DNA from 2 places in the Metapseudomonas cellulosilytica genome. Region 1 is predicted to be linked to the other one. Evidence: predicted binding sites of a transcription regulator. Region 1 holds the regulator's gene; the other holds the start of a gene.
The links. Region 1 encodes FliA, which starts transcription of late flagellar genes. Its sites were predicted from a motif close to CTAAAGTTTNNNNNNNNNNNGCCGNTAA; they were not measured.

Region 1 (14,534 bases):
TTCGGGCTCCAGCACCAGCAGCGGCTCCACCTCCACCACGGCAGCGGGCTCGGGGTCCACCGGCTGCGGGGCCACCAGGGGCGCCTCGGCCAGGACGCGGGTCATGCGCGCATCGCGGACCTGCTCTTCCAGCACCGCGGCTTCGAACTCTTCCCGGCTGATGCTTTCGGCCAGCTCGACCGAGGCCTCGTGCAGCAGCGCATCCAGGTAGGACTGCAGCGCCAGTTGCGGGCGGGTGGCGGTAGCGACGGGACGACTCATGATGGGAATCCGGCGGATTGATCTTCAGAGCCTATCGGCAGGCGACGCCCTTCACTTGAGCTCCGGCGGTCGGCATCGCTGCGCATCTCAGGCCACCTGGGCAGCCAGCTGCTGGCTGAGCAAATGCTTGAGCAGGGCCCGGTAGGCGATCACGCCGCGGCTGTTGGCATCGTACTGGGAAGGCGTGACACCGGCGCGGCTGGCATCCCGCAGGCGGGTATCCACCGGGATATAGGCCGGCCAGAGGTTTTCCGGGTAGTTGTTGCGCAGCACCTTGAGGGTGTTGAGCGAGGCCTGGGTCCGCCGGTCGAACAGGGTCGGCACTATGGTGTAGGGCAAGGCCTGCTTGCGCGAGCGGTTGACCATGCCGAGGGTGCTGACCATGCGCTCCAGGCCCTTCACCGCGAGGAACTCCGTCTGCACCGGGACCACCAGCTGCTGGCTGGCGGCCAGGGCGTTGACCATCAGCACACCGAGCAACGGCGGGCTGTCGATGATCGCGTGGTCGAACTGCTGCCAGAGCTGCGCCAGGCTCTTGGCGATCACCAGGCCCAGGCCGTTCTGGCCCGGAGACTGGCGCTCAAGGGTGGCCAACGCGGTGCTGGACGGCAGCAGCGCAATGCGTTCATGGCTGGTCGGCAGCAGCAACTCGCGCGGCAGGCCGTCGGGCACGCCGCCCTGGTTGAGGAACAGGTCGAAGCAACTGTGCTCCAGGCTGTCCGGATCGTGCCCGAAATAGCTGGTCATCGACCCATGGGGATCGAGGTCCACCACCACCACGCGCTTGCCGGCTTCGGCCAGCAGGCCGGCCAGGGCGATGGATGTGGTGGTCTTGCCGACTCCACCTTTTTGGTTGGCTACTGCCCAGACTCTCATCTTCTTTCATCCTCCCGGCTGCGCTAATGCGCCGAGACTATCCACCCGCCCTACTGGGCAGGCGACGGGGAATTGACGGCACCCGATCCAGGGGCCTGTGCCGATACTGCCGGTGCAGGTTGCGTGCCAGCCCTCCGCAATGCGGCATCGGGCCGGGCATGGGCGCTGCCGACACCACTCACGGCACGGCGCACATCCAGATTCCGGGAGATCACCAGCACCACGCGGCGGTTGCGTGCGCGGCCTTCTGCGGTGGCGTTGTCCGCCACTGGCTGGAACTCGCCATAGCCCACCGCGGCCAGGCGCCGGGGCGCCACGCCTTGCATGGCCAGCATGCGCACGATGCTCGCCGCGCGCGCCGTGGAAAGCTCCCAGTTGGAAGGAAACTTCGAGGTGGCGATGGGCAGGTTGTCGGTGAAGCCTTCGACATGCACGGGGTTGTCGTAGGGTGCCAGAATCCCGGCAACCTTCTCGATCAGGCCGAAGGCGGCGTCGTTGGGGATGGCATCGCCGCTGGGGAACAACAGGCTGGAGTTCATCTCGATCTCCACCCAGAGTTCGTTGCCGCGCACGTTCAGCTGCTGCGAGTCGATCAGCTCCCCGAATGCCTCGCGCACGCTCTGGGCAATGTCCTGCAGCGGGTCGGCGCCCGGATCGTCGATGGCCGTCTGGCTGCGCTCGCTCTCTTCCACCAGGGCGCGGTCCGGCTCGCTGGTGCGCGGCCTCTCCTCGCCGACGGGAATCGGCTGGACCGAGCGGTCCGGCTGGTTGAACACACCCACCAGGGATTCGGAGAGGATCTTGTATTTGCCCTCGTTGATCGAGGAGATGGAGTACATCACCACGAAGAAGGCGAACAGCAGGGTGATGAAGTCCGCGTAGGACACCAGCCAGCGTTCGTGATTCTCCTGTTCCTCGTGATGCCGCCTGCGCGCCATGGCCGCTCCCTCAGTCCATGAAGCCTTGCAGCTTCAGTTCGATGGAGCGCGGGTTCTCGCCCTCGGCGATGGAGAGGATGCCCTCCAGCAGCATCTCGCGGTAGCGGGACTGGCGTATGGCGATGGATTTGAGCTTGTTGCCGATGGGCAACAGCAGCAGGTTGGCAAAACCCACGCCGTAGATGGTGGCGACGAAGGCGACGGCGATGCCGCCGCCGAGCTGGCCGGGGTCGGCCAGGTTGCCCATGACATGGATCAGCCCCATGACGGCGCCGAGGATACCGATGGTGGGCGCATAGCCGCCCATGCTCTCGAATACCTTGGCGGCCGAAAGATCGCGCCCCTCCTGGGTGAACAGGTCGACTTCGAGGATGCTGCGGATGGACTCGGGCTCCGCGCCGTCCACCAGCAGTTGCAGGCCCTTGCGGGCGAAGGGATCGGGCTCGCTGTCGGCGACCGATTCCAACCCGAGCAGTCCTTCCTTGCGCGCGGTCATGCTCCAGCTCACCACGCGGTCGATGCCTCCGGGCAAATCGACCTGCGGCGGGAAGAGGATCCAGCGGATGATGCCCAGTGCACGCTTGAACACGCTCACGGGCGTCTGCAGGAAGACCGCGCCCAGGGTGCCGCCCAGGACGATGAGCGCCGCCGGCCCGTTGAGCAGGGCCGCGGCGTGGCCGCCTTCGAGGTAGTTGCCGCCGATGATGGCGACGAGGGCCAGGATTACCCCGATGAGGCTCAGTACATCCATTACCGGGTGTTCTCCATCACATGCACGCCTCGACCAGGTGCCGGCCGATATCGTCCAGGCCGTAGACGGCGTCGGCCAGGTTGGCCTTCACCACCGCCATGGGCATGCCGTAGATCACGCAGCTGGCTTCGTCCTGGGCCCAGATCTGGCTGCCGCCCTGCTTGAGCAGGCGCGCGCCTTCGCGGCCATCGGCGCCCATGCCGGTGAGCACCACCGCCAGGACCTTGTCGTTATAGGACTTGGCCGCCGAGCCGAAGGTGATGTCGACGCAGGGCTTGTAGTTCAGGCGCTCGTCGCCCGGCAGGATGCGCACCACGCCGCGCGGGTCGACCATCATCTGCTTACCGCCTGGCGCCAGCAGGGCCAGGCCCGGACGGAGCTGGTCGCCATCCTCGGCTTCCTTGACGGTAATCCGGCAGAGCTTGTCCAGGCGCTCGGCGAAGGCCTTGGTGAAGGCTGCCGGCATGTGCTGGACCAGCACTAGCGGCGCCGGGAAGTTGGCCGGCAACTGGGTGAGCACACGTTGCAGGGCGACCGGCCCACCGGTGGAGGTGCCGATGGCCACCAGCCGGTAGGCCTTACGCTTTGGGGCGGCCGAACTTGCCGGGGCCGCCGCTGCAGTGTGGCCCGGCTGCGCCGGCAGCGCTGCCGGCCGCGCCGGTAGGCTGGCGGCGGGCGACGGCTGCGGCGAGGCGCCGAAACTGCTGTAGCGGCGGTTGCTGCGGGCGATGCTGTGGACTTTCTCGCAGAGCAGCTGCTTGACCTTCTCGGGGGTACGCGAAATGTCCTCGAAGTTCTTCGGCAGGAAATCCACCGCGCCTGCATCCAGGGCGTCGAGGGTGACGCGGGCGCCCTCGTGGGTGAGCGAGGAGAACATCAGCACCGGGGTCGGGCAGCGCTGCATGATGTGCCGCACCGCGGTGATGCCGTCCATCATCGGCATCTCGTAGTCCATGGTGATGACGTCCGGCTTGAGCGCCAGCGCCTGGTCGATGGCCTCGCGGCCATTGGTGGCGGTGCCCACCACCTGGATATTGGGGTCGGAAGAAAGGATTTCCGAGACACGGCGGCGGAAGAACCCGGAATCGTCCACCACCAGAACCTTGACTGCCATATGAATGAAACTCCTTGCGGGCGGCCATTCCCGGCCGCCCGGATCAGCCACGGCGCGCGTAATGCTTGAGCATGCTCGGCACGTCGAGGATCAACGCGATACGGCCGTCGCCGGTGATGGTGGCGCCGGACATGCCCGGCGTGCCCTGGAGCATCTTGCCCAGGGGCTTGATCACCACCTCCTCCTGGCCCACCAGCTGGTCGACCACGAAGCCGATGCGCTGGGTGCCCACGGAGAGGATCACCACGTGCCCCTCGCCCTGCTCCTCCACCGCAGCGTCACGCACCAGCCAGCGCTTGAGGTAGAACAGCGGCAGCGCCTTGTCGCGGACGATCACCACCTCCTGGCCATCCACCACGTTGGTGCGCGACAGGTCGAGGTGGAAGATCTCGTTGACGTTGACCAGCGGGAAGGCGAACGCCTGGTTGCCCAGCATCACCATCAGAGTCGGCATGATCGCCAGGGTCAGCGGGACCTTGATGACGATCTTCGAGCCCGCGCCCTTCTGCGAGTACACGTTCACCGTGCCGTTGAGCTGGGAGATCTTGGTCTTCACCACGTCCATGCCGACGCCGCGGCCGGACACGTCGGAAATCTCGGTCTTGGTCGAGAAGCCCGGGGCGAAGATCAGGTTGTAGCACTCCAGTTCGGTGAGGCGCTCGGCGGCGTCCCTGTCCAGCAGCCCTTTCTCCACCGCCTTGGCGCGCAGCACGGCCGCGTCCATGCCCTTGCCGTCGTCGGTGATCATCAGCAGGATGTGGTCGCCTTCCTGTTCGGCGGAGAGCACCACCCGGCCGGTGCGCGGCTTGCCGGCGGCCTCGCGCTCCTCGGGGGATTCGATACCGTGGTCGACGGCGTTGCGCACCAGGTGCACCAGCGGGTCGGCCAGGGCCTCGACCAGGTTCTTGTCCAGGTCGGTCTCCTCGCCCACCAGCTCGAGGTTGATTTCCTTCTTCAGGTTGCGCGCCAGGTCGCGGACCAGGCGCGGGAAGCGGCCGAAGACCTTCTTGATCGGCTGCATGCGGGTCTTCATCACGGCCGTCTGCAGGTCCGCGGTGACCACATCGAGGTTGGACACCGCCTTGGCCATGGCCTCGTCGCCGCTGTTGGCGCCCAGGCGCACCAGGCGGTTACGCACCAGCACCAGTTCGCCGACCATGTTCATGATCTCGTCCAGGCGCGCGGTATCCACCCGTACCGTGGTTTCCGTTTCGTTGGCCACGGCGGGGCCGGCGGCAGCATTGCCCGAGGCCGGCGCGGCGGCCTGGCGCGGCGCCGGCTCGGCCTTGGCGGCGGGCTTGGGCGCAGCGACCGGAGCCGGGCGGCTGGCAGCCGGTGCGGCTACGGCGACCGGTTCTTCGGTGGCGCCGATGAACTTGCCCTTGCCGTGCAGTTGATCGAGGAGCGCTTCGAATTCGTCGTCGGTGATGTTGTCGCCGCTGCCGGCCGCTGGCGCGACAGGTGCGGCAGGTGCCACCGGCGCAGCGGTCGCTTCCACGGCACCACCGAACTTGCCCTTGCCGTGCAATTGGTCGAGCAGGTCCTCGAACTCGTCGTCGCTGATCTCGTCGCCCGCACCGGCAGTCGCCAGGGCGGCGGTCGATGCATGGGCAGTAGTCGATGCATGGGCGGCGACCGCGGTTGCCGGCTCCACGGCACCGGCGAACTTGCCCTTGCCGTGGAGCTGGTCGAGGAGCGCTTCGAACTCGTCGTCGGTGATTTCATCGGCCGCCACGGCAGTGGGCTCGGCGCTGCCGCCGACGTTGTCGCCCAGGGCCTCCAGCAGTTGCTCGAACTCGCTGTCGGTGATGTCCGCGGTGGCTTGCGGCGCTGCCGGCACCACGGCGATGGCAGCCGCGGGCTCGCTGCCGCCCGGCTCAGCCAGGCGCGACAACGCGGCCAGCAGCGCGGGGGTGGCGGGTGTCGGTTCGCTCCGCTCACGCACCTCGCTGAACATCTCGTTGACCGTGTCCAGGGCCTGCAGCACCACGTCCATCAGCTCGGCATCCACGCGGCGTTCGCCCTTGCGCAGGATGTCGAAGACGTTCTCGGCGATGTGGCAGCACTCCACCAGGGCATTGAGCTGGAGGAAGCCGGCACCGCCTTTCACGGTATGGAAACCACGGAAGATCGCGTTGAGCAGGTCCATGTCGTCCGGGCGGCTTTCCAGCTCGACCAGCTGCTCGGACAGTTGCTCCAGAATCTCGCCGGCCTCTACCAGGAAGTCCTGGAGGATTTCTTCATCGGCGTCGAAGCTCATTTGAGCGCTCCCTAGAAACCAAGGCTGGATAGCAGATCGTCGACGTCGTCCTGGCCGGACACCACGTCTTCCCGTTTATCGGCATGGATCTGCGGACCTTCACCCCTGGAAGGATTTTTTTGTTGTTCCAGCTCGGCGCGCAGCAGGGCGTGGTCGTGCTCGATGCCGGCGTAGCGATCCACCTGGCTGGCCATCAGCACCAGCTTGACCAGGTTGCTCTCCACCTCGGTGACCAGTTGGGTCACGCGCTTGATCACCTGGCCGGTGAGGTCCTGGTAGTCCTGGGCCAGCAGGATGTCGTTGAGCCTGGCGGACAACGTATCGCTGTCGCGCTGGCTGCGCGCGAGGAACTGCTCGATGCGCCGGGCCAGCTCGCGGAAACCGTCCGCGCCGATTTCCCGGCGCATGAAGCGGCCCCACTCCTCGCCCAGCTGCCGGGCCTCGTCGCCCAGCCCGCCCAGCAAGGGCGCGCTCTCTTCCACCAGGTCCATGGTGCGGTTGGCGGCCTTCTCGGTCATCTGCACCACATAGCCCAGGCGGTCGGTCGCGTCGGCGATCTGCGACATTTCCTGGGCGTGGGGCAGGTGCGGGTCGATCTGGAAATTGACGATGGCGTTATGCAGTTCGCGTGTGAGCTTGCCGACTTCCTGGTAGAGGCCGCGATCACGGACGTGATTGAGTTCGTGGATGAGTTGCACGGCGTCGGTGAAGTTGCCTCTTTCCAGGCTTTCCACCAGTTCCCGCGCACGGACTTTCAGGGTCGACTCGAAGTCTCCCAGCAGGGTTTCGTTCTGCTCCATGGTGCCCTCGCGGCTGGCATCAGCCGTTGACCCGCTCGAAGATCTTCTCGATTTTTTCTTTCAGCACCTGGGCAGTGAAAGGCTTGACCACATAGCCGTTCACACCGGCCTGGGCCGCCTCGATGATCTGGTCGCGCTTGGCTTCGGCGGTCACCATCAGGACCGGCAGGTGCTTCAGGCGCTCGTCGGCACGGACGGTGCGCAGCAGGTCGATCCCGGTCATGCCGGGCATGTTCCAGTCGGTCACGAGGAAGTCGAAATTGCCGCTGTGCAGCATCGGCAGCGCCGTGGTGCCGTCGTCGGCTTCGGCGGTATTGGTGAAACCCAAGTCGCGCAAGAGGTTCTTGATGATGCGTCTCATCGTCGAGAAATCGTCAACGATGAGGATTTTCATATTCTTGTCCAAGTCGACCTCCGTACAGTCTCAAACGCCCCTCTTGCCGGGTGCGCCGTTCAAATCTGGAAGCGGTGTGCCATTCAGCGCGCGCGCCATTCGCCGAGCCGCGCACGCAGGCGTGCGGCGCACTGGCTATGCAATTGGCTGACTCGCGATTCGCTGACCCCCAGCACTTCACCGATTTCCTTCAGGTTCAATTCTTCGTCGTAGTACAGCGCCAGCACCAGGCGCTCGCGCTCCGGCAGGTTCGCGATGGCGTCGGCCAGCGCGGCCTGGAAGCGCTCTTCTTCCAGCTCGTTGGAGGGCGAAAGTTGGGTGACTCCGGCGTCCTCGTGCACCCCGCCATGCTCGCCGTCCTGCAACAGGTCGTCGAAGCTGAACAGGCGGCTGCCCAAGGTGTCGCTCAGGATGCCGTAGTAGTCTTCGAGACTCAATCCAAGTTCGGCAGCAACCTCCTGATCTTTAGCGTCGCGACCGGTACGCGCTTCGATGACGCGGATCGCATCGCTCACCATGCGGGTGTTGCGGTGCACCGAACGCGGTGCCCAGTCGCCCTTGCGCACCTCGTCGAGCATGGCGCCGCGGATGCGGATGCCGGCATAGGTTTCGAAGCTGGCGCCCTTGCCGCCGTCGTATTTCTTCGAGGCTTCGAGCAAGCCGATCATCCCGGACTGCATCAGGTCTTCCACCTGCACGCTGGCCGGCAGACGCGCCAGCAAGTGGTAGGCGATGCGCTTGACCAGGGGGGCATAGCGCTCGATCAGCTGATGCTGCGAGTCCCTTGCCTGAGCCTTGCCGTACATGCGCAGTCCGGATGCGGGTGTCATACGGGGTTTTCCGCGGACGGCTGCTTGACCAGCCGCTCGACGAAGAACTCCAGGTGGCCCCGCGGATTGGCCGGCAGCGGCCAGCTGTCGACCTTCTGCGCGATGGCCTTGAAGGCCAGCGAGCACTTCGAGCGCGGGAAGGCTTCATACACCGCACGCTGCTTCTGCACCGCCTTGCGCACCGACTCGTCGTAGGGCACGGCGCCAACGTATTGCAGCGCGACGTCGAGGAAGCGGTCGGTGACCTTGGTCAGCTTGGCGAAGAGGTTGCGTCCTTCCTGGGGGCTGTGGGCCATGTTGGCCAGGACGCGGAAGCGGCTCATGCCGTAGTCGCGGTTCAGCAGCTTGATCAACGCGTAGGCGTCGGTGATGGAGGTCGGCTCGTCGCAGACCACCACTATCACTTCCTGGGCCGCGCGGACGAAGCTGACCACCGAATCGCCGATGCCGGCGGCGGTGTCGATCACCAGCACATCGAGGTTGTCGCTGATCTCGCTGAATGCCTGGATCAGGCCGGCGTGCTGCATGGGCGAAAGCTGCACCATGCTCTGGGTGCCGGAAGCGGCCGGGACGATGCGGATGCCCCCCGGCCCCTGCAACAGCACGTCGCGCAGGTCGCATTCGCCATTGATCACATCGGCCAGGGTGCGTTTGGCGGTGAGGCCGAGCAGGACATCGACGTTGGCGAGTCCCAGGTCGGCGTCCAGCAACATGACGCGGCGACCGAGATCGGCCAGCGCCAGGGAAAGATTCACCGACACATTGGTCTTGCCGACGCCACCCTTGCCGCCGGTCACCGCGATCACCTGTACGGGATGCATACTTCCCATTTCAAATACCTTGTCTCAGATCGACTGGGCCACTTGGCTGTCTGGTGCCGCCCAATCCAGGGCGGCGCAATGAATTCATCAACCCGCGCGACGCGCCGGATTCTGGTAGAGACCGGCGAACAGCTCGGCCATGGCGTCCTCGCTCGGGTCTTCCGGCGCCTGGAGGCTGACCGCACGGCTTACCAGCTGGTGGCTGCGGGGAACTTGCAGATCATCCGGAATTCGCGGCCCGTCGGCCAGATAGGCTACCGGGAGATGCTGGCCGATAGCCAGCCCCAGAACCTCGCCCAGGCTGGCCGCTTCGTCCGCCTTGGTAATGATGCAGCCGACCAGGCCGCAACGCTTGTAACTGTGATAGGCCGCCTTGAGCACCTGGCTCTGGCTGGTGGCGGCCATCACCAGGTAATTCTTCGCATTGATGGTCCGGCTGGCCAGGGCTTCGAGCTGCATGGCCAGGGCCGGATCATTGGCCGGCAGGCCGGCGGTGTCGACCAGTACCACGCGCTTGCGCGCCAGTGGCGCAAGCGCCTGGGTCAGGGACTGGCCCGGGTCCACCAGGGTCACCGGCACATTGAGGATGCGGCCGAGGGTCTTGAGCTGTTCCTGGGCGCCGATGCGGAAGCTGTCCATGCTCACCAGGGCGACGCTCTGGGCGCCGTATTTGAGCACGTAGCGGGCGGCCAGCTTGGCCAGGGTGGTGGTCTTGCCCATGCCGGCCGGGCCGACCAGGGCGATCACCCCGCCCTCTTCCAGCGGTTCCTGCGCGGGCGTGCGGATGGCTTGGGCCAAGTGCGCCAGCAGCATGCGCCAGGCCTGGCGCGGCTCGCCGACGCTGGCCACCTTGTCCAGCAGGGCGCGGCCGAGGTCGGCCGGCAGCCCCATGCGCTGCAGGCGGCGCCAGAGGCTGGCCTGCTGCGGACGGCGGCTCTGCATCTGGCCCCAGGCGATGGAACCCAGCTGCACTTCGATCAGTTCACGCAGGCCGCTCAGCTCGAAACGCATGGCATCGAGGGCAGCCTGGTCCACATGGGCGGGCCGCGGCGCGCTGACCGGCTCCACCGGGCGGGCGACCGGACGCGGGCGGCTCAGGGCGGCGGCCAGGGCGGACTCCGGCAGTTCCGACTCGATGGCGGTCAGCGGCTCACCGGCGAACAATTGACGGTCCTTGCCGGCATCTGCCTGGGCGCGGGTGGTCAGCTCGGCCTGGGCTTCGGCGATGCGCGCCTGGGTCTTGCGCAGCTCGGATTCGAGGGCCGGGTTGGGTTTGCTCGGCGCCGGGGCCGGCAGCGGGTAGTCCAGCGCGGCGGTCAGCTCGACACCGCCTGCCACCCGGCGGGTGCCGATGATGGCGGCATCCGCGCCCAGTTCATCACGCACCAGCTTCATGGCTTGACGCATATCGGCGGCGAAGAAGCGTTTGACCTGCATGGCCCTTGACCTCGGTTAGTTCTGCCCCACAGTCGCGACTATGGTGACCTGCTTGTTGTCCGGTATTTCCTGGTAGGCCAGTACGTGCATGGTCGGCACGGCGAGCCTTGCGAAGCGCGACATCATCGCCCGGATCGGCCCGGCCACCAGCAGGATCGCCTGCTTGCCGAGCATTTCCTGGCGCTGCGCCGCCTCCACCAGGGAACGTTGCAGCTTCTCGGCCATGCCGGGTTCGAGGAGAACGCCATCATCCGAACCCTGTCCGGCCTTCTGCATGCTATTGAGCAATATCTGTTCCAACCTGGGCTCCAGGGTGATCACAGGCAGCTCCGGCTCTAGTCCCACAATGCTTTGCACGATGGCGCGGGCCAGCGCCACACGGACCGCCGCCACCAGCGCGGCGGGATCTTGACTCTTGGGCGCCAGGTTGGCGATGGCTTCGGCAATGGTGCGGATGTCGCGCACCGGCACCTGCTCCTGCAGCAGCGCCTGGAGAACCCTGAGCAGGGTGGACAGCGAGACCATGCCCGGCACCAGCTCCTCGGCCAGGCGCGGCGAGCTCTTGGCCAGCAGCTGCATGAGCTGCTGGACTTCCTCGTGGCCGAGCAGCTCGTGGGCGTGCTTGTGCAGGACCTGGTTGAGGTGGGTGGCGACCACGGTACTGGCATCCACCACCGTGTAGCCGAGGGACTGGGCCTGGTCGCGCTGGCTGGCGTCGATCCAGACCGCTTCCAGGCCGAACGCCGGATCCTTGGCGGCCACCCCGTTGAGGGTGCCGAACACCTGGCCGGGGTTGATCGCCAGTTCGCGGTCCGGGTAGACCTCCGCCTCGGCCACGCTCACCCCCATCAGGGTCAGGCGATAGGCATTGGGCAACAGGTCGAGGTTGTCACGGATGTGCACGGAAGGCATGAGGAAGCCCATCTCCTGGGACAGCTTCTTGCGCACGCCCTTGATCCGCGCCAGCAGTTGGCCGCCCTGGTTGCGGTCCACCAGCGGGATCAGGCGATAGCCCACTTCCAGCCCCACCAGGTCCACCGGGGTGACGTCGTCCCAGCCCAGCTCCTTGGTTTCCTGGGCGCGCTGGGCAGGCAGCAGCTCCTGCTGGCGCTTCTCTTCCTGCACCGCCTCGTCCTTGGCCTTCTTCTGCTTCTGCCAGATCCACCAGGCACCGCCGGCGGCGATCAGGCCCAGACCGACGAAGGACACGTGCGGCATGCCCGGCACCAGGCCCATGGCGATGAGGATCGCGGCGGAGACCGCCAGCGCCTTGGGCGAGGCGAACATCTGGCGGTTGACCTGCTGCCCCATGTCTTCGGAGGTGGACACCCGGGTGACCATGATGGCCGCGGCGGTGGACAGCAGCAGCGAGGGGATCTGCGCCACCAGGCCGTCGCCGATGGTCAGCAGGGAGTAGATGCGGCCGGCGTCGGCAAAGCTCATGTCGTGCTGCAACATGCCGATGGCCATGCCGCCGATCAGGTTGATGAAGAGGATCAGCAGGCCGGCGATGGCATCGCCGCGGACGAACTTGCTGGCACCGTCCATGGAGCCGTAGAAGTCGGCCTCCTGGGACACCTCGGTACGGCGCTTCTTGGCTTCGGCCTGGTCGATCAGGCCGGCATTGAGATCGGCGTCGATAGCCATCTGCTTGCCAGGCATGGCGTCCAGGGTGAAGCGCGCGCTCACCTCGGAGATGCGCCCGGCGCCCTTGGTGACCACCACGAAGTTGATGATCATCAGGATCGCGAAGACCACGATGCCGACCACGTAGTTGCCGCCCACCACCACGTCGCCGAATGCCTGGATCACCTTGCCGGCGGCGTCGTGGCCGTCCTGGCCGTGGAGCAGCACCACCCGGGTGGAGGCCACGTTCAGCGCCAGGCGCAGCAGGGTCGCCACCAGCAGGATGGTGGGGAAGACGGCGAAGTCCAGCGGACGCATGGCGTACACGCAGACCAGCAACACGACGATCGACAGGGCGATGTTGAAGGTGAAGAACACGTCCAGCAGGAACGGCGGCACCGGCAGCGTCATCATGCCCAGCATGACCAGCACCAGCAGCGGCACCCCGAGGTTGCCACGCCCCATGCCCATCAGGTTGTCGCGGACATTGCCGATCAGTTGCGTACGATCCACTGGTGCTCCCCTACCCCTTTCGCGGAATGGCCATCCGCGCATCCAATCTTTTGACGCCTGAACACGGCGTCAGCCCGCTTGTGCAAGAAGCCTTCCAACTTGGCCAAGGGGTTGATTTCCGGGAGTTTGTCCGGGGCGAAAGACCCTGTAGGGGCGAATTCATTCGCCAAGCAGACCGCAGGTCTGCCCCACGGCCTCGATGGGGGCAGCTTCGCCGCCCTTGGCGAATGAATTCGCCCCTACAAGGAGAGCATTCCCTGCGCCCCTGGGATCACGCGTCGCGCCGCAAATCCGCCGGAATCGGCAGGTCGTTCAGCGGCGCCGGGCGTTTGCCGCGGCCGGCGCGGAACTGCTTGAACTGGTAGATGTAGGCCAGCACCTGGGCCACCGCCAGGTAGAGGCCGGCGGGGATTTCCTGGTCCAGTTCGGTGGAGTAGTACACCGCCCGCGCCAGGGCTGGCGACTCCAGCACCGTCACCTGGCTCTCCTGGGCGATCTCGCGGATCTTCAGCGCGGTGAAGTCGCTGCCCTTGGCCAGCAACAGCGGCGCGCCGCCCTTCTCGGCGTCGTACTTCAGCGCCACGGCGAAGTGGGTCGGGTTGGTGATGACCACATCGGCCTGGGGCACGGAGGCCATCATGCGGCGCTCGGCCATTTCCCGCTGCAGGCGGCGGATGCGCGACTTCACCTCGGGCTTGCCCTCGGTGTCCTTGTACTCGTCGCGCACCTCCTGCTTGGTCATCATCAGCTTCTGCTTGTTGTCCCAGAGCTGGAAAGGCACGTCGACGGCGGCGATCAGGATCAGGCCGCAAGCCAGCCAGACCGCACTCCAGCCCACCACCTGGACGCTGTGCAGGATGGCCATGTCCAGCGGCTCGTGGGCGATGGCCAGGAGGTCGTCGCGGTCGGAGGCGAGCACCGCCAGGGCCACCAGCAGGATCACCGCGAACTTGGCCAGGGCCTTGAGCAGTTCGGCCAGGGCATGCATCGAGAACATCCGCTTGAGCCCCGACAGCGGGTTCATCCGGCTGAACTTGGGCATCAGCGCTTCGCTGGAAAACAGCCAGCCACCGAGGGAGATCGGCCCGGCGATGGACACCACCAGCAAGGTGACCAGCAGCGGCAGCAGGGCCTCCAGGGCCATCTTGCCCGAGGCCAGCAGCCAGATGCCCATGCTCCGCTCATCCATCAGCACGGCCCGCGACAGCTCGAAGTTGGACTGCATCAGCCGCATCAGCATGTCCGCGACGCCGCCACCGCTGGCCAGCACGCCGCCGGCCCCGGCCAGGGTCACGGCGAGGGTATTGAGCTCGCGGGAACGGGCGACCTGCCCTTTCTCGCGGGCCTCCTGCAGCCGTTTACTTGTGGGCTCCTCGCTCTTGTCCGCCCCGCTTTCACTTTCCGCCATGGAAAACTACCTGCGTTGCCTGGACTGCGTTTTCCAGCAGCCGGGAGATCGTCAAAAGGTTGTTCATCGCGCCCTCGCCAGCTCGCGCAGCAACTGCAGGGCATCACTGGCCAGCACCTGGTACTGGGCGAGGATATCGGCCATGCCGATCCAGACGATCACCAGGCCCAGGGCCAGGGTCAGCGGGAAACCGATGGAGAAGATGTTCAGCTGCGGCGCGGCGCGGGTCATCACGCCGAAGGCCAGGTTGACCACCAGCAGCGCGGTGATCGCCGGCAGCGACAGCAGCAGCCCGGCGCCCATCACCCAGCCGAGCTTGCCGGCCACTTCCCAGTACTGCGCCGTCAGCAATCCGCCACCCACCGGCAGGGTGACGAAGCTTTCGGCGAGCACCTCGAACACCACCAGGTGGCCGTTCATGGCGAGGAACAGCAGGGTCACCAGCATCAGGTAGAACTGCCCGAGCACCGGCACCGAGACGCCGTTGGTGGGGTCGACCATGGAA
Region 2 (14,534 bases), on a different contig from region 1:
CGTTCCCAGATCGTCAACGACCTGCCGCTGGGCCGTAACATGGACGAGCTGCTGCGTCTGGTCGACGCCCTGCAATTCACCGAAGAGCACGGCGAAGTCTGCCCGGCCAACTGGAAGAAGGGCGACAAGGGCATGACCGCTTCTCCGGAAGGCGTTGCCAAGTATCTGGCCGAGAACGCTTCTTCCCTGTAAGCGTCAGCAGCCAAAGAAAAAGCCCGGCAATTGCCGGGCTTTTTCATGTCTGGAGCTTCGACGAGCGCTTAGTCCTCGTCGAACCAGCCGCCCATTTCCTTCCAGCGGTTGACGATGCCGCAGAACAGTTCGGCGGTCTTCTCGGTGTCGTAGCGTGCCGAGTGGGCCTCGCGGCCGTCGAACTCGATGCCGGCCGCCTGGCAGGCCTTGGCCAGCACGGTCTGGCCATAGGCAAGGCCGGCGAGGGTCGCGGTGTCGAAGCTGGAGAAGGGGTGGAAGGGGTTGCGCTTGAGGCCGGTGCGGTTCACCGCGGCATTGAGGAAGCCGAGGTCGAAGCTGCTGTTGTGGCCGACCAGGATGGCGCGCTTGCAGCCATTGGCTTTGATCGACTTGCGCAGGCCACGGAAGATTTCCGTCAGCGCGTGCTCCTCGCTCACCGCCATGCGCAGCGGATGGTCCAGCTTGATCCCGGTGAACTCCAGTGCGGCCTGTTCGATGTTGGCGCCTTCGAACGGCTCGATGCGGAAGAAGTGGGTGTGGTCCGGATAGAGGAAGCCCTGCTCGTCCATGGCGATGGTGGTCGCGGCGATTTCCAGCAGGGCGTCGGTGGCAGCGTTGAAACCGCCGGTTTCCACGTCCACCACCACCGGCAGGTAGCCACGGAAGCGCGCCGCCATGGGGTGGCGCGGACCCGACGGCAGGCTGCCGTCCAGTTCGTCGTCGTAGAGATCCTCGCTCACGCTTGCTCCTCCAGCAGGCGCCAGCGCAGCTTTTCGCCGGCGCGCAGTGGTACGACTACCTGCTCGCCGAGCGGCAGCGTGGCCGGCGCGGTCCATTCCTCGCGCACCAGGGTGATGCGGTCGCTGTTGCGCGGCAGGCCGTAGAAGTCCGGGCCGTGGAAGCTGGCGAAGGCTTCCAGCTTATCCAGCGCATTGCGCTGCTCGAAGGCCTCGGCATACAGCTCGATGGCCGCATAGGCGGTGTAGCAGCCGGCGCAGCCGCAGGCGGCTTCCTTGGCGTGCTTGGCGTGGGGCGCCGAGTCGGTGCCGAGGAAGAACTTGGTGCTGCCGCTTGTGGCAGCGTCCAGCAGGGCTTCCTGATGGACGTTGCGCTTGAGGATCGGCAGGCAATAGAAGTGCGGGCGGATGCCGCCGACCAGCATGTGGTTGCGGTTGTACAGCAGGTGGTGGGCAGTGATGGTGGCGCCGACGTTGGCCGGGGCCGAGTTCACAAACTGCACGGCGTCGCCAGTGGTGATGTGCTCGAACACCACCTTCAGGGTCGGGAAGCGCTGCACCACGCGGGAGAGGTGCTCGTCGATGAACACCTTCTCGCGGTCGAACACGTCGATCTCGCCGCGGGTCACTTCACCGTGGACCAGCAGCAGCATGCCCACTTCGGCCATGGCTTCCAGGGCCGGGAAGATCTTGTCGATGCTGGTGACGCCGGAGTCCGAGTTGGTGGTGGCGCCGGCCGGGTAGAGCTTGGCGGCGTGGACGAAGCCGGAAGCCTTGGCGGCGCGGATGTCCTCCGGGCTGGTGCGGTCGGTGAGGTAGAGCACCATCAGCGGCTCGAAGCGGCTGCCGGCCGGGCGGGCGGACAGGATGCGCTGGCGGTAGGCATCGGCCTCCTCGGCATTGCGTACCGGGGGCACCAGGTTGGGCATGATGATGGCGCGGCCGAAGGTGCGGGCGGCATCGGCGACGGTATGGGCCAGCACGGCACCATCGCGCAGATGGATGTGCCAGTCGTCGGGACGCAGGAGGGTCAAACGGTCGGACATGAGGGGCTTCCAGGCGGGCAGAACTGGGCCAACATGCTACCGGAAAAGCCCTACAGGGGCACGCGGGGCTTGAGGCTGGCGCCGGTCGGGGCGTAATCGGCCCTCAAGTTCTGCCGGCTGGAACCGATATCCAGCAGGAACGCCGTAATTCCCCGTGGAGCCCGCCGTGCGCCAGCGCTATCTCGTCTTCCTGAGCTTGCTCGCCAGCCTGCCGGCCATGGCCGTCACCTTCCAGACGCGCCTGGAGAAGGTGGAGTGGAAGGTCGAGGGCGACAAGTTCGAGTGCCGGCTGTCGCAACCGGTCACCGATTTCGGTTCCGGCGAGTTCGTGCGCCGTGCGGGCGAGCAGGCCACCTTCCGCCTGAAAGCGCGTGAACGCTGGATGGGTGCCGGCTCCGCTACGTTGCTGGCGGCTGCCGCGCCGTGGCAGCCGGGGAGGGGCGATATCAATCTCGGCGTGGTCAGCGTCGGCGGCGGCGAAGTGCCGTTCAACAGCTCCCAGGAACAGGCCGGGCGCCTGCTCACCGGTCTGCTGGATGGACGCAGCCCGGTGGTGCGCCACCGCACCCTGCAGGGCGGCGATGCCCTGGAAGTGCGTCTGCTGCCGGTGAGGTTCAACCAGGCCTACCAGGATTACCTGGCCTGCACCGCCAAACTGCTGCCGGTGAACTTCGACCAGGTGAGGCACATGCAGGTCGGTTTTCCCGGCGGCGGCACCGACCTGGATGAGATGGCCCAGGCCAGGCTGGAAATCATCCTCGACTTCATCAAGGCCGACCCCAGCGTCAACCACATCGAAATCGACGGCCATTCCGACAACAGCGGCAACCGCCTGACCAATCGCGACCTTTCCAGGCGCCGTGCCCTGGCGGTCTACGACTATTTCAAGGCCAACGGCTTTGCCGAGTCGCAGATGGTCATGCGCTTCCACGGCGAACGCTATCCGCTGGCGCCGAACAACAGCTCGGCGAACCGGGCGAAGAACCGCCGCGCCACCGTGCAACTGTCTCGCGTGGACCTGCCGGTGGCACCACCGGCTACCGAACCGGCCCCGGCCGAGGCGCCTGCTCCCACCGCCGCGCCCGGCGTTCCTGCCGCCACCCCCGGCGCGCCTGCTGCTGTCCCCGGTATTAGGGAAGAGGCTTCCAGCCCTGCGCTGCCGACTGGCTCCTGAGTCTGCCGTCCGTCGCGCGCTCGACAGAATCTGTCGCCTCGTCGTCACAAGCTGTCGCGCCACTGTAATTTGGCCGCCAGGGTCAGTAGAATCACGGGTTTTTCGTACAACCCCCGTGGAGTTGATGGCATGGCGGACGTAAAGAAGGTTGTCCTGGCTTATTCCGGTGGCCTGGACACCTCGGTGATCCTCAAGTGGCTGCAAGATACCTATAACTGTGAAGTGGTGACCTTCACCGCCGACCTCGGCCAGGGCGAGGAGGTCGAGCCGGCCCGCGCCAAGGCCAAGGCCATGGGCGTCAAGGAAATCTACATCGACGACCTGCGCGAAGAGTTCGTTCGCGATTTCGTCTATCCGATGTTCCGCGCCAACACCATCTATGAAGGCGAGTACCTGCTGGGCACTTCCATCGCCCGTCCGCTGATCGCCAAGCGCCTGATCGAGATCGCCAACGAGACCGGCGCCGACGCCATCTCCCATGGCGCCACCGGCAAGGGCAACGACCAGGTGCGCTTCGAGCTGGGCGCCTATGCGCTGAAACCGGGCGTCAAAGTGATCGCTCCCTGGCGCGAGTGGGACCTGCTGTCCCGCGAGAAGCTGATGGATTACGCCGAGAAGCACGGCATCCCGATCGAGCGCCACGGCAAGAAGAAGTCCCCGTACTCCATGGACGCCAACCTGCTGCACATCTCTTACGAGGGCGGCGTGCTGGAAGACACCTGGACCGAGCACGAAGAAGACATGTGGCGCTGGACCAAGTCCCCGGAAGCCGCGCCGAACACCCCGACCTACATCGAGCTGACCTACCGTAACGGCGACATCGTCGCCATCGACGGCAAGGACATGACCCCGGCGCAGGTGCTGACCGAGCTGAACCGCATCGGTGGCGAGAATGGCATCGGCCGCCTCGACATCGTCGAGAACCGCTATGTCGGCATGAAGTCCCGTGGCTGCTACGAGACCCCCGGCGGCACCATCATGCTCAAGGCCCACCGCGCCATCGAGTCCATCACCCTGGACCGCGAAGTGGCCCACCTGAAAGACGAGCTGATGCCCAAGTACGCCAGCCTGATCTACACCGGCTACTGGTGGAGCCCGGAGCGTCTGATGCTGCAGCAGATGATCGACGCCTCCCAGGCCAACGTGAACGGCGTGGTGCGCCTGAAGCTGTACAAGGGCAACGTCATCGTGGTCGGCCGCAAGTCCGACGACTCCCTGTTCGACGCCAACATCGCCACCTTCGAGGACGATGCCGGCGCCTACAACCAGGCCGACGCCGCGGGCTTCATCAAGCTCAACGCCCTGCGCATGCGCATCGCCGCCGGCAAGGGCCGCAAGCTGTTCTGATAAGCTTGCCAGCATGAGCCTACGAACCCCGGCCACGAGCCGGGGTTCGTCTTTCAGAGCCCGTGATCACGGGCAACCGATGAGGATGTAACGATGAGACTGCTGCATACCATGCTGCGAGTCGGCGACCTGGACAAATCCATCGCCTTCTACACCGAAGTGCTGGGCATGACCCTGCTGCGCCGCAAGGACTACCCGGATGGCCAGTTCACCCTGGCATTCGTTGGGTACGGCGACGAAGCCCACAACAGCGTGATCGAGCTGACCTTCAACTGGGGTGTGGATAACTACGAGCTGGGCACCGGCTACGGCCACATCGCCCTGGAAGTGGACGATGTCTACAAGGCCTGCGAGGACATTCGCGCCCGTGGCGGCAAGATCACCCGCGAGCCGGGGCCGATGAAGCACGGCACCAGCATCCTCGCCTTCGTCGAGGACCCCGACGGCTACAAGATCGAGCTGCTCTCGCCGTCGCGCAAAGACTGAGGTTATGTGCTGATATGAATCCGGGGCAGCATGGCCCCGGTCCGGAGGCGTGGGTCTATGGATGGTTCCGCAGTCAGCTACGAACGCAATCTCGAATACCTGGTGCGGGCCATCCAGGAGCTGTCCCTGGCGCGAAGCCTCGACCGGATCGCCGAGATAGTCCGCAGTGCCGCCCGTGAGCTGGTGGGCGCCGACGGTGCCACTTTCGTCCTGCGCGATGGCGATCGCTGCTACTACAAGGACGAGGACGCCATCTCACCGCTGTGGAAGGGCCTGCGTTTCCCCATGGAAACCTGCATCAGCGGCTGGGCCATGATTAACCGCACACCGGCGGTGATCGAAGACATCTACCTCGACCCGCGCATTCCCCACGACGCCTACCGTCCCACCTTCGTCAATAGCCTGGTCATGGTGCCGATCCGCAGCCTGGCGCCGGTGGGCGCCATCGGTACCTACTGGGCTACCCACTACGCGGCCAGCGAGCGTGAAGTGGGCCTGCTGCAGGCGCTGGCGGATTCGACGTCGGTGGCGATGGAAAACGTCCAGCTCTACAACGAACTGGAACAACGGGTGATCGCCCGTACCCAGGAACTGGTGGCCGCCAACCGCCTGCTCTACGACGAAGCCTGCGAGCGTGAACGGGTGGAACAGGAGATCCAGCGTTTCGCCCAACTGGACCTGCTCACGGGCCTCAACAATCGTTTCGGCTTCCTGCGCCAGGCCGCCGAGGCACTCGACGCCGCGCGCCGGCGCAACATGTCCTGCCTGTTGCTTCACCTCGTGCTGGACACTGAGGACGGTGAGCCGGGTGATGACCTGCCAATGAGCGCTGCGCGGTTGCTGCGCGAGCAGTTCCGCAGGGGCGACTTGCTGGCGCGTCTTGGTGCTGGCGAATTCCTGGTGATGACCAGCGGCTACGGCGATCCGAATGCCGTCCTGCAACGCCTGCGTGCCGGCCTGGGAGCATTCAACCGTGCTGCGGACCGGCGCCTGGCGCTGCGCGTAGGACATGCCGAATCCACCCGTGGGCAGGGGCTCGAGCAGTTGCTGCAGGAAGCGGAGAACGCGCTTCAGCGCCTTGGACCGGGCAAGGCTGACGCCTGATCCTGGCTGGACGCCAGGCTTCGCTATATAGTTCGCCACACAGCGAAAACTGATCCCCCGGTCAACCCCATGAGCTTTCCCCTCGATCGCACCGACCTGGCCGCCATCTGGCTGACCCTCGAACTGGCCACGCTCACCACCCTCCTGTTGTTGGTGGTAGGAACGCCCATCGCCTGGTGGCTGGCGCGCACCACCTCGCGCCTCAAGGGGCCGGTTGCCGCCGTGGTCGCCCTGCCACTGGTGCTGCCACCCACCGTCATCGGCTTCTATCTGCTGGTGAGCATGGGGCCCCAAGGATTCATCGGCCAGTTCACCCAGGGCCTCGGTCTCGGCACCTTGCCCTTCACCTTCGCCGGTCTGGTGGTGGGCTCGGTGATCTACTCCATGCCCTTCGTGGTGCAGCCCCTGCAGAACGCATTCACCGCCATCGGCACGCGTCCGCTGGAAGTGGCCGCGACCCTGCGGGCGGGCCCGTGGGACACCTTCTTCTCGGTGGTGCTGCCGCTCGCGCGGCCGGGCTTCGTCACCGCCTCGATCCTCGGTTTCGCCCACACCGTGGGCGAGTTCGGCGTGGTGCTGATGATCGGTGGGAACATCCCGGAGAAGACGCGCGTGGTCTCGGTGCAGATCTTCGACCACGTTGAAGCCATGGAGTACGCCCAGGCCCATTGGCTGGCCGGCGGCATGCTGCTGTTCTCCTTCCTCATCCTGCTGGCGCTCAATACCAGCCGGCGCCTGAAACCGGGCTGGACCTGAACCATGCAACAGATTCGCGCGCGTTTCCGCCTGCGCCATCCGGGCTTCGCCCTGGATACCGACCTCAAGCTGCCCGGCCGCGGCGTCAGTGCCCTGTTCGGCCATTCCGGCTCGGGCAAGACCAGCCTGCTGCGGTGCATCGCCGGACTGGAGCGCGCCGCCGAGGGCTTTCTGGAGATCAACGGCGAGGTCTGGCAGGACAGTGCCCGCGGCCATTTCCTGCCCACCCACAAGCGCCCGCTGGGCTATGTGTTTCAGGAGGCCAGCCTTTTCGAGCACCTCCCGGTACGGCGCAACCTGGAGTTCGGCCAGCACCGCATTCCTGCGCGGGAACGCCGGGTGCAACTGGAGCAGGCGGTGGAGTTGCTGGGGATCGGCCACCTGCTGGAGCGCATGCCGGACGGATTGTCCGGCGGTGAGCGGCAGCGCGTGGGCATCGCCCGTGCGCTGCTGACCAGCCCGCGCCTGCTGCTGATGGACGAGCCGCTGGCGGCGCTGGACCTCAAGCGCAAGGGCGAAATCCTGCCCTACCTGGAGCGCCTGCACGATGAGCTGGATATCCCGCTGCTCTATGTCAGCCACTCGCCGGATGAAGTGGCGCGCCTGGCCGATCACCTGGTGCTGCTGGACAACGGCCAGGTGTTGGCCAGCGGGCCGCTGGACCAGACCCTGGCGCGGCTCGACCTGCCCACCGCCCAGGAAGACGAAGCCGGCGTGGTGATCGAAGGTCGGATTCAGGGTTTCGATGAGCGCTACCAGTTGCTCTCCCTGGCGCTTCCAGGCAGTTCCCTGAGCATGCGCGTGGCCCATTCGCCGGTTGCCCAAGGACGCACCCTGCGCTTCCGGGTGCTGGCGCGGGACGTCAGCCTGAGCCTTGAGAAGCAGCGCGACAGCAGCATTCTCAACCTGCTCCCGGCGCGGGTGGTGGACGAGGTGCCGGCGGCGAACCCGGCCCATATGCTGGTGCGCCTCGATGTCGACGGTACGCCTATGCTGGCGCGCATCACCCGCTATTCCCGCGACCAGCTGGGGCTCTACCCCGGCCAGGCACTCTGGGCGCAGATCAAATCGGTGGCTGTACTGGCCTGAAGGGCATGAATGGTTGCAGGAGCGAATTCATTTTATGACTCAGGCTGTCTGGCTGGAGCGGCGGAGCTGACTACGTAGGGTGCGCCGCGCGCACCAAGGGTTGAGTGAGGCGCACGGGCTGATCCCGGGATCGGTGCGCATGGCGCACCCTACGGTGGGGCAAGTGCATGAGTTTCGCTCTGGGTGCGCAGGTAGGCCCCGGCCCCCCTTATAAGGGGTAAAAGTAAGTTCACGTCCTACGAACGTGGATTTTTACTGGCGAATGGATTCGCTCCACAGGTTCAGAGGGCGTCCTGGTGGCCGGCCGGCTCGAAGCACACGCAATCACGGCCGGACTGCTTGGCGCGGTAGAGGCCTCGGTCGGCGCGGCCGATCAGGCTGTCCAGGGAGTCATTCGGGTGCATTTCGGCGAGGCCGATGCTGGTGGTCACGTGGAGGTTCACGCCCCTGAAGGGGTAGCGTTGGATGGACACTCCGCTGCGGACCTTTTCCGCCATCTGGTGCGCGGTGGCGTTGCCCGTGTCCTTGAGCAGGATGATGAATTCCTCGCCGCCCCAGCGACAGATGATGTCCGACTTGCGCAGGTCGTCGCGCAGATTCTGGGCGAAGCCCTGCAGTACCTGGTCGCCGGCCTGGTGCCCGTAGGTGTCGTTGAGCAGTTTGAAGTGGTCGAGGTCCAGCAATAGCGCGGTGAGTGGCCGGCGGTCGCGGCGGGCTTCCTGCAGTGCCTGGCCGGCGAGCAATTCGAAGCCGCGGCGGTTGGGCAGTCCGGTGAGGCTGTCGGTAGTGGCCAGGGCGGCGATGCTGCGTTGGTAGCGCCCCATCAGGCGGCCGACCAGGAACAGCATGATGGCGGTGACGACCAGGCAGATCAGCAGGTTGAGGTAGAGCGTGTTGCGGATGCCGGCGAGCAGGCCGCCCTCGTGCTTGTCGACGAAGAGGAACCAGTCCAGCTCGGGGATGTAGCGCACGTTGAGGTAGTGATCGCGGCCACGCTCCTGGTACTCGAACTTGCCGGTCTGCGGGCGGCCCAGGCGGGCCTGCAGGTCTTCCAGGCCCGGCACCTCGGCGAGCGACTGGCCGGCCCGCGCGCCCGTCGGGCCGCCGTCGGCACCGGTGAGGACGATGCGCCCGTTGGTGTCGACGAAATAGACGCTGCGGTCGTAGCGCCGCTGGTATTCGTCGATGAGCTTGATCACCGCGTCCACCGTCAGGCCCACGCCCGTGGCGCCGATGAACTTGCCGTCGTAGTCGAACACCTTGTAGTTGATGAAGATGGTCAGCCGATCCTGGTTGGCCATGTCGACGTCGACGTTGATCTCGTAAGGCTCCTTCAGATCACGCACGCGGAAGTACCAGATGTCCCTGGGTTCGTCGCGGCGTATGTGCTTGAGCACACCCTTGGTCTGGTAGTAGGTGAGGGTGCGGTCGGAGATGAAGAAGCTGGTGAAGGCGCCGTAATGTTGCTGAACTTCGCGCAGGTAGCGGGTCATCTGCTCGACGTCCTTCTCGCCGTGCATCACCCAGTCGCGGACGAAGGTGTCGCGGCTCATCATCGAGGAGATCAGGATGGGGCGTACCAGGTCCTTCTGGATCTCCGAATAGACATTGTCCGAGGTCAGCGGTAGCTCGGTATTGACGATGCTGTTGCGGATCGACTTCAGCGATGCCTGGTAACTGACCAGCGAAGTCGCCAGGAATCCGCAGCCGAGCAGCAGGACCAGGGCGAGGAACAACAGCCGATGGCTGTGCTTGTTGTGTTCTCGTAACGGCATCGGGAAACGCGACCTCCGGATAGTGGCGCAATGCTAGCCTGCGCTAACACAGGCGTCACGAACGGGTACTTGACGCCAGGCTTTCGGCGATTCAGCCCTTTCCTTGACCCTCCATCCGCTCCAGTGACGGAGCCTCGTCCATCCAGGGTTCGAGGCGCTGGCCGAAGCTGACCCGCGCCTGGAAGGGGGGCGGCCGGTCGTTCTGGCGGCCGCGTTCCAGCGCCTCATCGAGCGTGCGGCGCCAGGCATGGGGCACGTTGATGGCGGTGATCCGCAGCTCGCTGATCTGCCCGGTCAGGTGTCCGTCGCGGACCCAGGCATTCACACTGCCGGGCACGATGGCGTAGCGGCTGCGGTCGGGGTAGCGGATGCGCAGCGCTTCCCGATCCAGGCCGACGTCCACGGCGAACAGGCGGCTGTCGCGCTGCTCTTCATGATCAAGGTAGTCGCGGGCGGCGCGTTCGGCGTCCTGTCGACGCTTGTCGTTCGGTTTTGCGTGCAGCTCGTCGCGGGCGTTGTGCAACTGTTCGCGTGCGCGCTCCAGTTCGGCCTTGCGCGCCGGGCCATCCAGCTCCAGCACCACCAGCACCTCGCGCGCCTGACTGTCATGGCGAGGGTCACCTTTGTCCGGGCCGGCAAAACCGAGGGCCGCCAGCCTGGCCTCGTCCAGCATCAGGCGCTGGTAGCGGTCGTCGCTCGCGGGGTCACTGGGTTGGCGCCAGTCCAGGCGCAGGGCCAGGCCACTGTTCTCGTGACGTGACCACTCGTAGCTGCGGCGCAGTTCGCGCTCGGAGAGCAGCAGGCTGCTTTCCGGCTCGCCGCTGCGGTTGTACCAGACACCGCCCAGGGCGACGACATTGGTCATGGCGATCAGCGCCAGACCGGAGATGAGTGCGCTACGGGTCTTCATGGGCGTGGCCCTTCCTTGCGAACCTCGCTTCGGCGCAGGCGGCCAAGCACCAGCAGGATGAGCACGGCGATCAGCCCCAGGACCAGGAAGAACAGGTACTTGGGCATCAGGTCCCACCACCAGTCGAACAGCTTGATGAAGAGAAAGAGCACGAAGAACAGCAAGCCGGAGTACATGACATCCGGCCAGTCGCGGCGGTTGCCGAGCCAGATGGCCAGTGCCGAAGCGATGAAGCCTGCCAGTTGGTAGAAGGTTTCCACGGCGTTCCCAGCCCAGGGCAGGTAGCTGCCCGCTCCCCAATTGGCCAACACCAGCATCGGCACGAACAGGCCCAGCAGGCCGATCACCCGGTACACCGCGGCGAAGCCGCTGTAGCGCGCCTGGGAGATGAACTGTGGCAACAGGACGATCAGCAGCCCGGCGGGCAGCAGGTGCTCCGGACGTTCGACGCAGTCCAGCCAGTAGAGGCCGGTCCAGCTCGCCAACCGGGTGGCGGACAGGGCCAGGATGCAGGCCAGGCCGGCGCCCAGCAGCAGGCGAACCTCGCACACATAGGCCAGCAACAGGGCGTAGGCGGCCCAGGGCAACAGGGCGCTGTCGCTTGGGGTGATGTTGAAGATCTGCCCGAGCATGGAGACGTTCAGCACGAAGCAGGCGAAGGCGAGGACCGCCGCCAGCCTGGCGAAGTAGCCGGACGTGTCGCGCTGGCGCAGCAGCAGGGTGAGCAGCAGGCTGCCGATGGAAAAGCCGGCGAGGATGCCGACCTGGGCGACTTCGGGGAACAGCCCCCAGAACTGGTAAAAGAAGAACAGCAGGCTGGCGGCCAGCGCCAGGGCGCCCAGCAGGGAGGTGATGCGCATGCCGAGGGACAGGCGGCGGGACTGGGCGTCCGGGTCGATGTCATAGGCACTGCGATAATCGGCCAGCAAGCGCTGATGGTGTTCGCCGAGACGATCGGTCTGGTCGGGGGCGAGCAGCAGGGCCTGCTCTTCGCGCAGGCGCTCCACTTCCCGGTAGAAGGCTTGGATATCGTCGGCGCGGCGTTGCGCCTGATCGCGGCTGAGCAGCGGCATTGCGGGTCCTTTTGCGTGCGTTGCCGCTTGAACTTTAGGACCGCGCAACAGGTTGGGCAATCGGCCTGCGCCGGGTAGGGGAAACTGTGGGAGATTCCATGTCAATCGGCACGTAGGGTGAAAATCCCTTTTGGGATTTCCACCACCGGCGTCCTGCACGGCGTCGCTGGTGGATAGAAAAGCGCTATCCACCCTACATGACTGATCAGCCGGCATGTGAACCTGCGGTGAGCGAATTGATTCGCGATGGGGCGACAACGCAGGACTTCGGCCCGCTTCGCGAATGAATTCGCTCCTACAAAGGCGGTTATCCGGCGTTCCCCCCTCGGCCGATTGGCGCGTTGCAACAAATGGAAAAGGATTTTTCCGACAGATGCCGCGCGTTGTTCCGTAGGACAGGTGTCCAAGGCAGTAGGAGCGATCCCGATCGCCGGCATTTGTCTGCGCTCGTCCCTTGCGGTCGAAGGAGGCCGCCATGTACTACCGATCAATATTCCTCGCAGTGCTGAGCCTGACCCTGAGTGGTTGTGCGGTGTATGACTACGATGACTATGGCTACCGTGGCTACCCCCGTTACTACGATGACGACGACTATCGGGTGTACCGCCATTACGACCGGACTCCGTCCACCTACTACATCGTCGACCATCGCCGCCACGACGACTTCCATAACGACAAGTTCCGCGACGACGATTTCCGCGGCGACCGGCGTTTCGACCCGCACCGGCAAGACTTCAAGATGCACAAGCATCGTTTCGACCGGCGTTTTGATGACAACAACTTCAGGTTCCACCACGATCGGCGCTTCCAGGCCCCACGCTTCGACGACTACCAGGAACGCCGCCACGACTACACCCCGCGCTTGCGGACCTGGGGTCGGAACGACATGGACATGCGCCAGCAGTACCGGGTGCAGCCAGGTTACGAGGCGCGCCCGCATCACCCACGCCACAACAACCGCAGTAGCTGGTCGATGGGCAACCGCCGCTAGAGCGCGGCGAATTGCCGGTCTTCCTCCAGCAGCAGATCCCTTACCGCCCGCGCAGCCGGAGACAGGCTGCGCGCGGCATGGCTGACCACGCCATAGGCCGATGACGACCAGGCATTGGCGGGAATCTCCAGTAGCGCCAGGCGCCCCGCAGCTACGTCGTCAGCCACCACATCCCAGGGCGCCATGCTGATCACGTCGCTCTCTGCCACCAGTGCCTTCAGCACCATGAAGTTATCGCACTCGATGCCCAGCGGTTTCTCGTTGCCGGCAAGTTCACCAATGGCCCGCGCTACCTCCAGCGGCAGCTGGGTGCCGGCCAGGGCATAGCGGGCGATGTCGGTGAACTGCAGCGGGCCCCGATCCAGCAGCGGATGCCCGGGCCGGCAGAAGAGGGTACCGGGGTGGCGGCGCAGGGGCGCGATGTCCAGTAGCGGATCGTCCGTAAGTTCACGGATATCGGCGATGAATATTTCGATGGCGTCGTCCAGCAGGAGCTGGCGCAGGTTGTGCCAGTTCTCCAGGCTGAGCTGCACGCGCACGCCCGGGTATTTGCTGGCGAAACGCCCCAGGGCGCGGGGCACCAGGCGCGCGGCGGGGTAGGGCCCGGCGCCCAGGCGCAGTTCGCCGCTGTCGAGATTGTCGAGCTGGGTCACCGCGCTGCGCAGGGCGCGGCTGCCGTCCAGCAGGCGCCGGGCGTGTTCCAGCACCAGTCGCCCGTGGGCGGTCAGGCTGATCTGCCGTGGACCGCGATCCAGCAGGCTGCAGCCCAGGCTTGCCTCGAGGGCCTGGATGCTGCGGCTGAGCGCTGGCTGGCTGAGATTGACCGCCTCGGCCGCGCGGGCGAAGTGGCCGTATTCGGCGAGGGCGACGAAGTGGCGGAGCTGGCGAAGGTCGTTCATGCGCTTGATGCATCAATATCAGAAAAAGAATGCATTGGAATTATTGTCAGGCCGCTGCCAGCCTGTCTGCGCCCAGAACAATAATTCCCGAGGGAACCATGCGAATTTCCACCCGTTTCAGCGGCCTGCTGCTGGTTGCCGCACTGCCCCTGGGGGCCGACGCCGCCCCGCCGATCGATGCCATCGAGCCCAGCATCAACGCCGAGCTGGCCGAGCACACGAAGCACTTCAGCGAGAAGGTCTACAAGATCGCCGACAACGTCTATTCGGCGGTGGGCTGGAACCTCGCCAACAGCGTGATGATCGAGGCCCCCGAGGGGCTGATCATCGTCGACACCGGCGAGTCCGCCGAGCAGTCGCGCAAGGTGCTGGCAGAATTCCGCAAGATCAGCGACAAGCCGATCAAGGCCATCGTCTATACCCACTTCCACCCCGACCACATCAACGGCGTGAAGGGCTTCGTCAGCGAAGAGCAGGTGAAGAGCGGCGAGGTGCAGATCTATGCCCAGGAAACCCTGCTGGAAAACGTGGTGACCCAGGGCGCGCTGGTCGGCCCGATCCTCGGCATGCGCTCGGGCTACAGCTTCGGCGCGGCCCTGCCGGACGCCGACAAGAAGGACATGAACGCCGGTCTCGGCCCGCTGGCCCACGAGGGCAAGTCCACCTTCATCGCCCCCACCATCACCTTCAAGGACCGGCTCGACACGACCATCGCTGGCCTGCCGGTGCAGTTCCTCCACGTGCCCAGCGAGGCGCCGGACGAGATCGTGCTGTTCCTGCCGCAGAACAAGGTGCTGATCAGTGCCGAGGTGACCCAGGGGCCGACCCTGCCGAACATCCACACCCTGCGCGGGACCAAGTTCCGCGATCCGGTGGTGTGGGTGAAGAGCCTGGACAAGCTGCGGGACTTCCAGGCCGACTACATGGTGCCGCTGCACGGCCAGCCGGTATCCGG

Region 2: a site for FliA is predicted at 2,078-2,105, ahead of ACFW0H_RS24330 (flagellar protein MotY). Genes of this name have one in related genera too.

The regions. Positions count from the first base shown of each region.
Region 1 is NZ_JBHZGN010000006.1:71,323-85,856, reverse strand. It holds gene ACFW0H_RS09560 (CheW domain-containing protein) at 1-261, opposite strand, end outside; gene ACFW0H_RS09555 (ParA family protein) at 349-1,137, opposite strand; gene motD (flagellar motor protein MotD) at 1,188-2,075, opposite strand; gene ACFW0H_RS09545 (flagellar motor protein) at 2,086-2,826, opposite strand; gene ACFW0H_RS09540 (protein-glutamate methylesterase/protein-glutamine glutaminase) at 2,843-3,940, opposite strand; gene ACFW0H_RS09535 (chemotaxis protein CheA) at 3,984-6,200, opposite strand; gene ACFW0H_RS09530 (protein phosphatase CheZ) at 6,212-7,000, opposite strand; gene ACFW0H_RS09525 (chemotaxis response regulator CheY) at 7,020-7,394, opposite strand; gene fliA (RNA polymerase sigma factor FliA) at 7,478-8,224, opposite strand; gene fleN (flagellar synthesis regulator FleN) at 8,221-9,054, opposite strand; gene flhF (flagellar biosynthesis protein FlhF) at 9,133-10,482, opposite strand; gene flhA (flagellar biosynthesis protein FlhA) at 10,498-12,621, opposite strand; gene flhB (flagellar biosynthesis protein FlhB) at 12,893-14,029, opposite strand; gene fliR (flagellar biosynthetic protein FliR) at 14,093-14,534, opposite strand, start outside.
Region 2 is NZ_JBHZGN010000024.1:79,799-94,332, forward strand. It holds gene ACFW0H_RS24315 (peroxiredoxin) at 1-192, shown strand, start outside; gene rnt (ribonuclease T) at 261-932, opposite strand; gene pyrC (dihydroorotase) at 929-1,975, opposite strand; gene ACFW0H_RS24330 (flagellar protein MotY) at 2,142-3,149, shown strand; gene ACFW0H_RS24335 (argininosuccinate synthase) at 3,279-4,496, shown strand; gene gloA (lactoylglutathione lyase) at 4,590-4,982, shown strand; gene ACFW0H_RS24345 (GGDEF domain-containing protein) at 5,040-6,086, shown strand; gene modB (molybdate ABC transporter permease subunit) at 6,156-6,842, shown strand; gene modC (molybdenum ABC transporter ATP-binding protein) at 6,846-7,931, shown strand; gene ACFW0H_RS24360 (sensor domain-containing diguanylate cyclase) at 8,213-9,706, opposite strand; gene ACFW0H_RS24365 (DUF4824 family protein) at 9,798-10,616, opposite strand; gene ACFW0H_RS24370 (DUF2157 domain-containing protein) at 10,613-11,689, opposite strand; gene ACFW0H_RS24375 (hypothetical protein) at 12,165-12,680, shown strand; gene ACFW0H_RS24380 (LysR family transcriptional regulator) at 12,677-13,579, opposite strand; gene ACFW0H_RS24385 (alkyl/aryl-sulfatase) at 13,678-14,534, shown strand, end outside.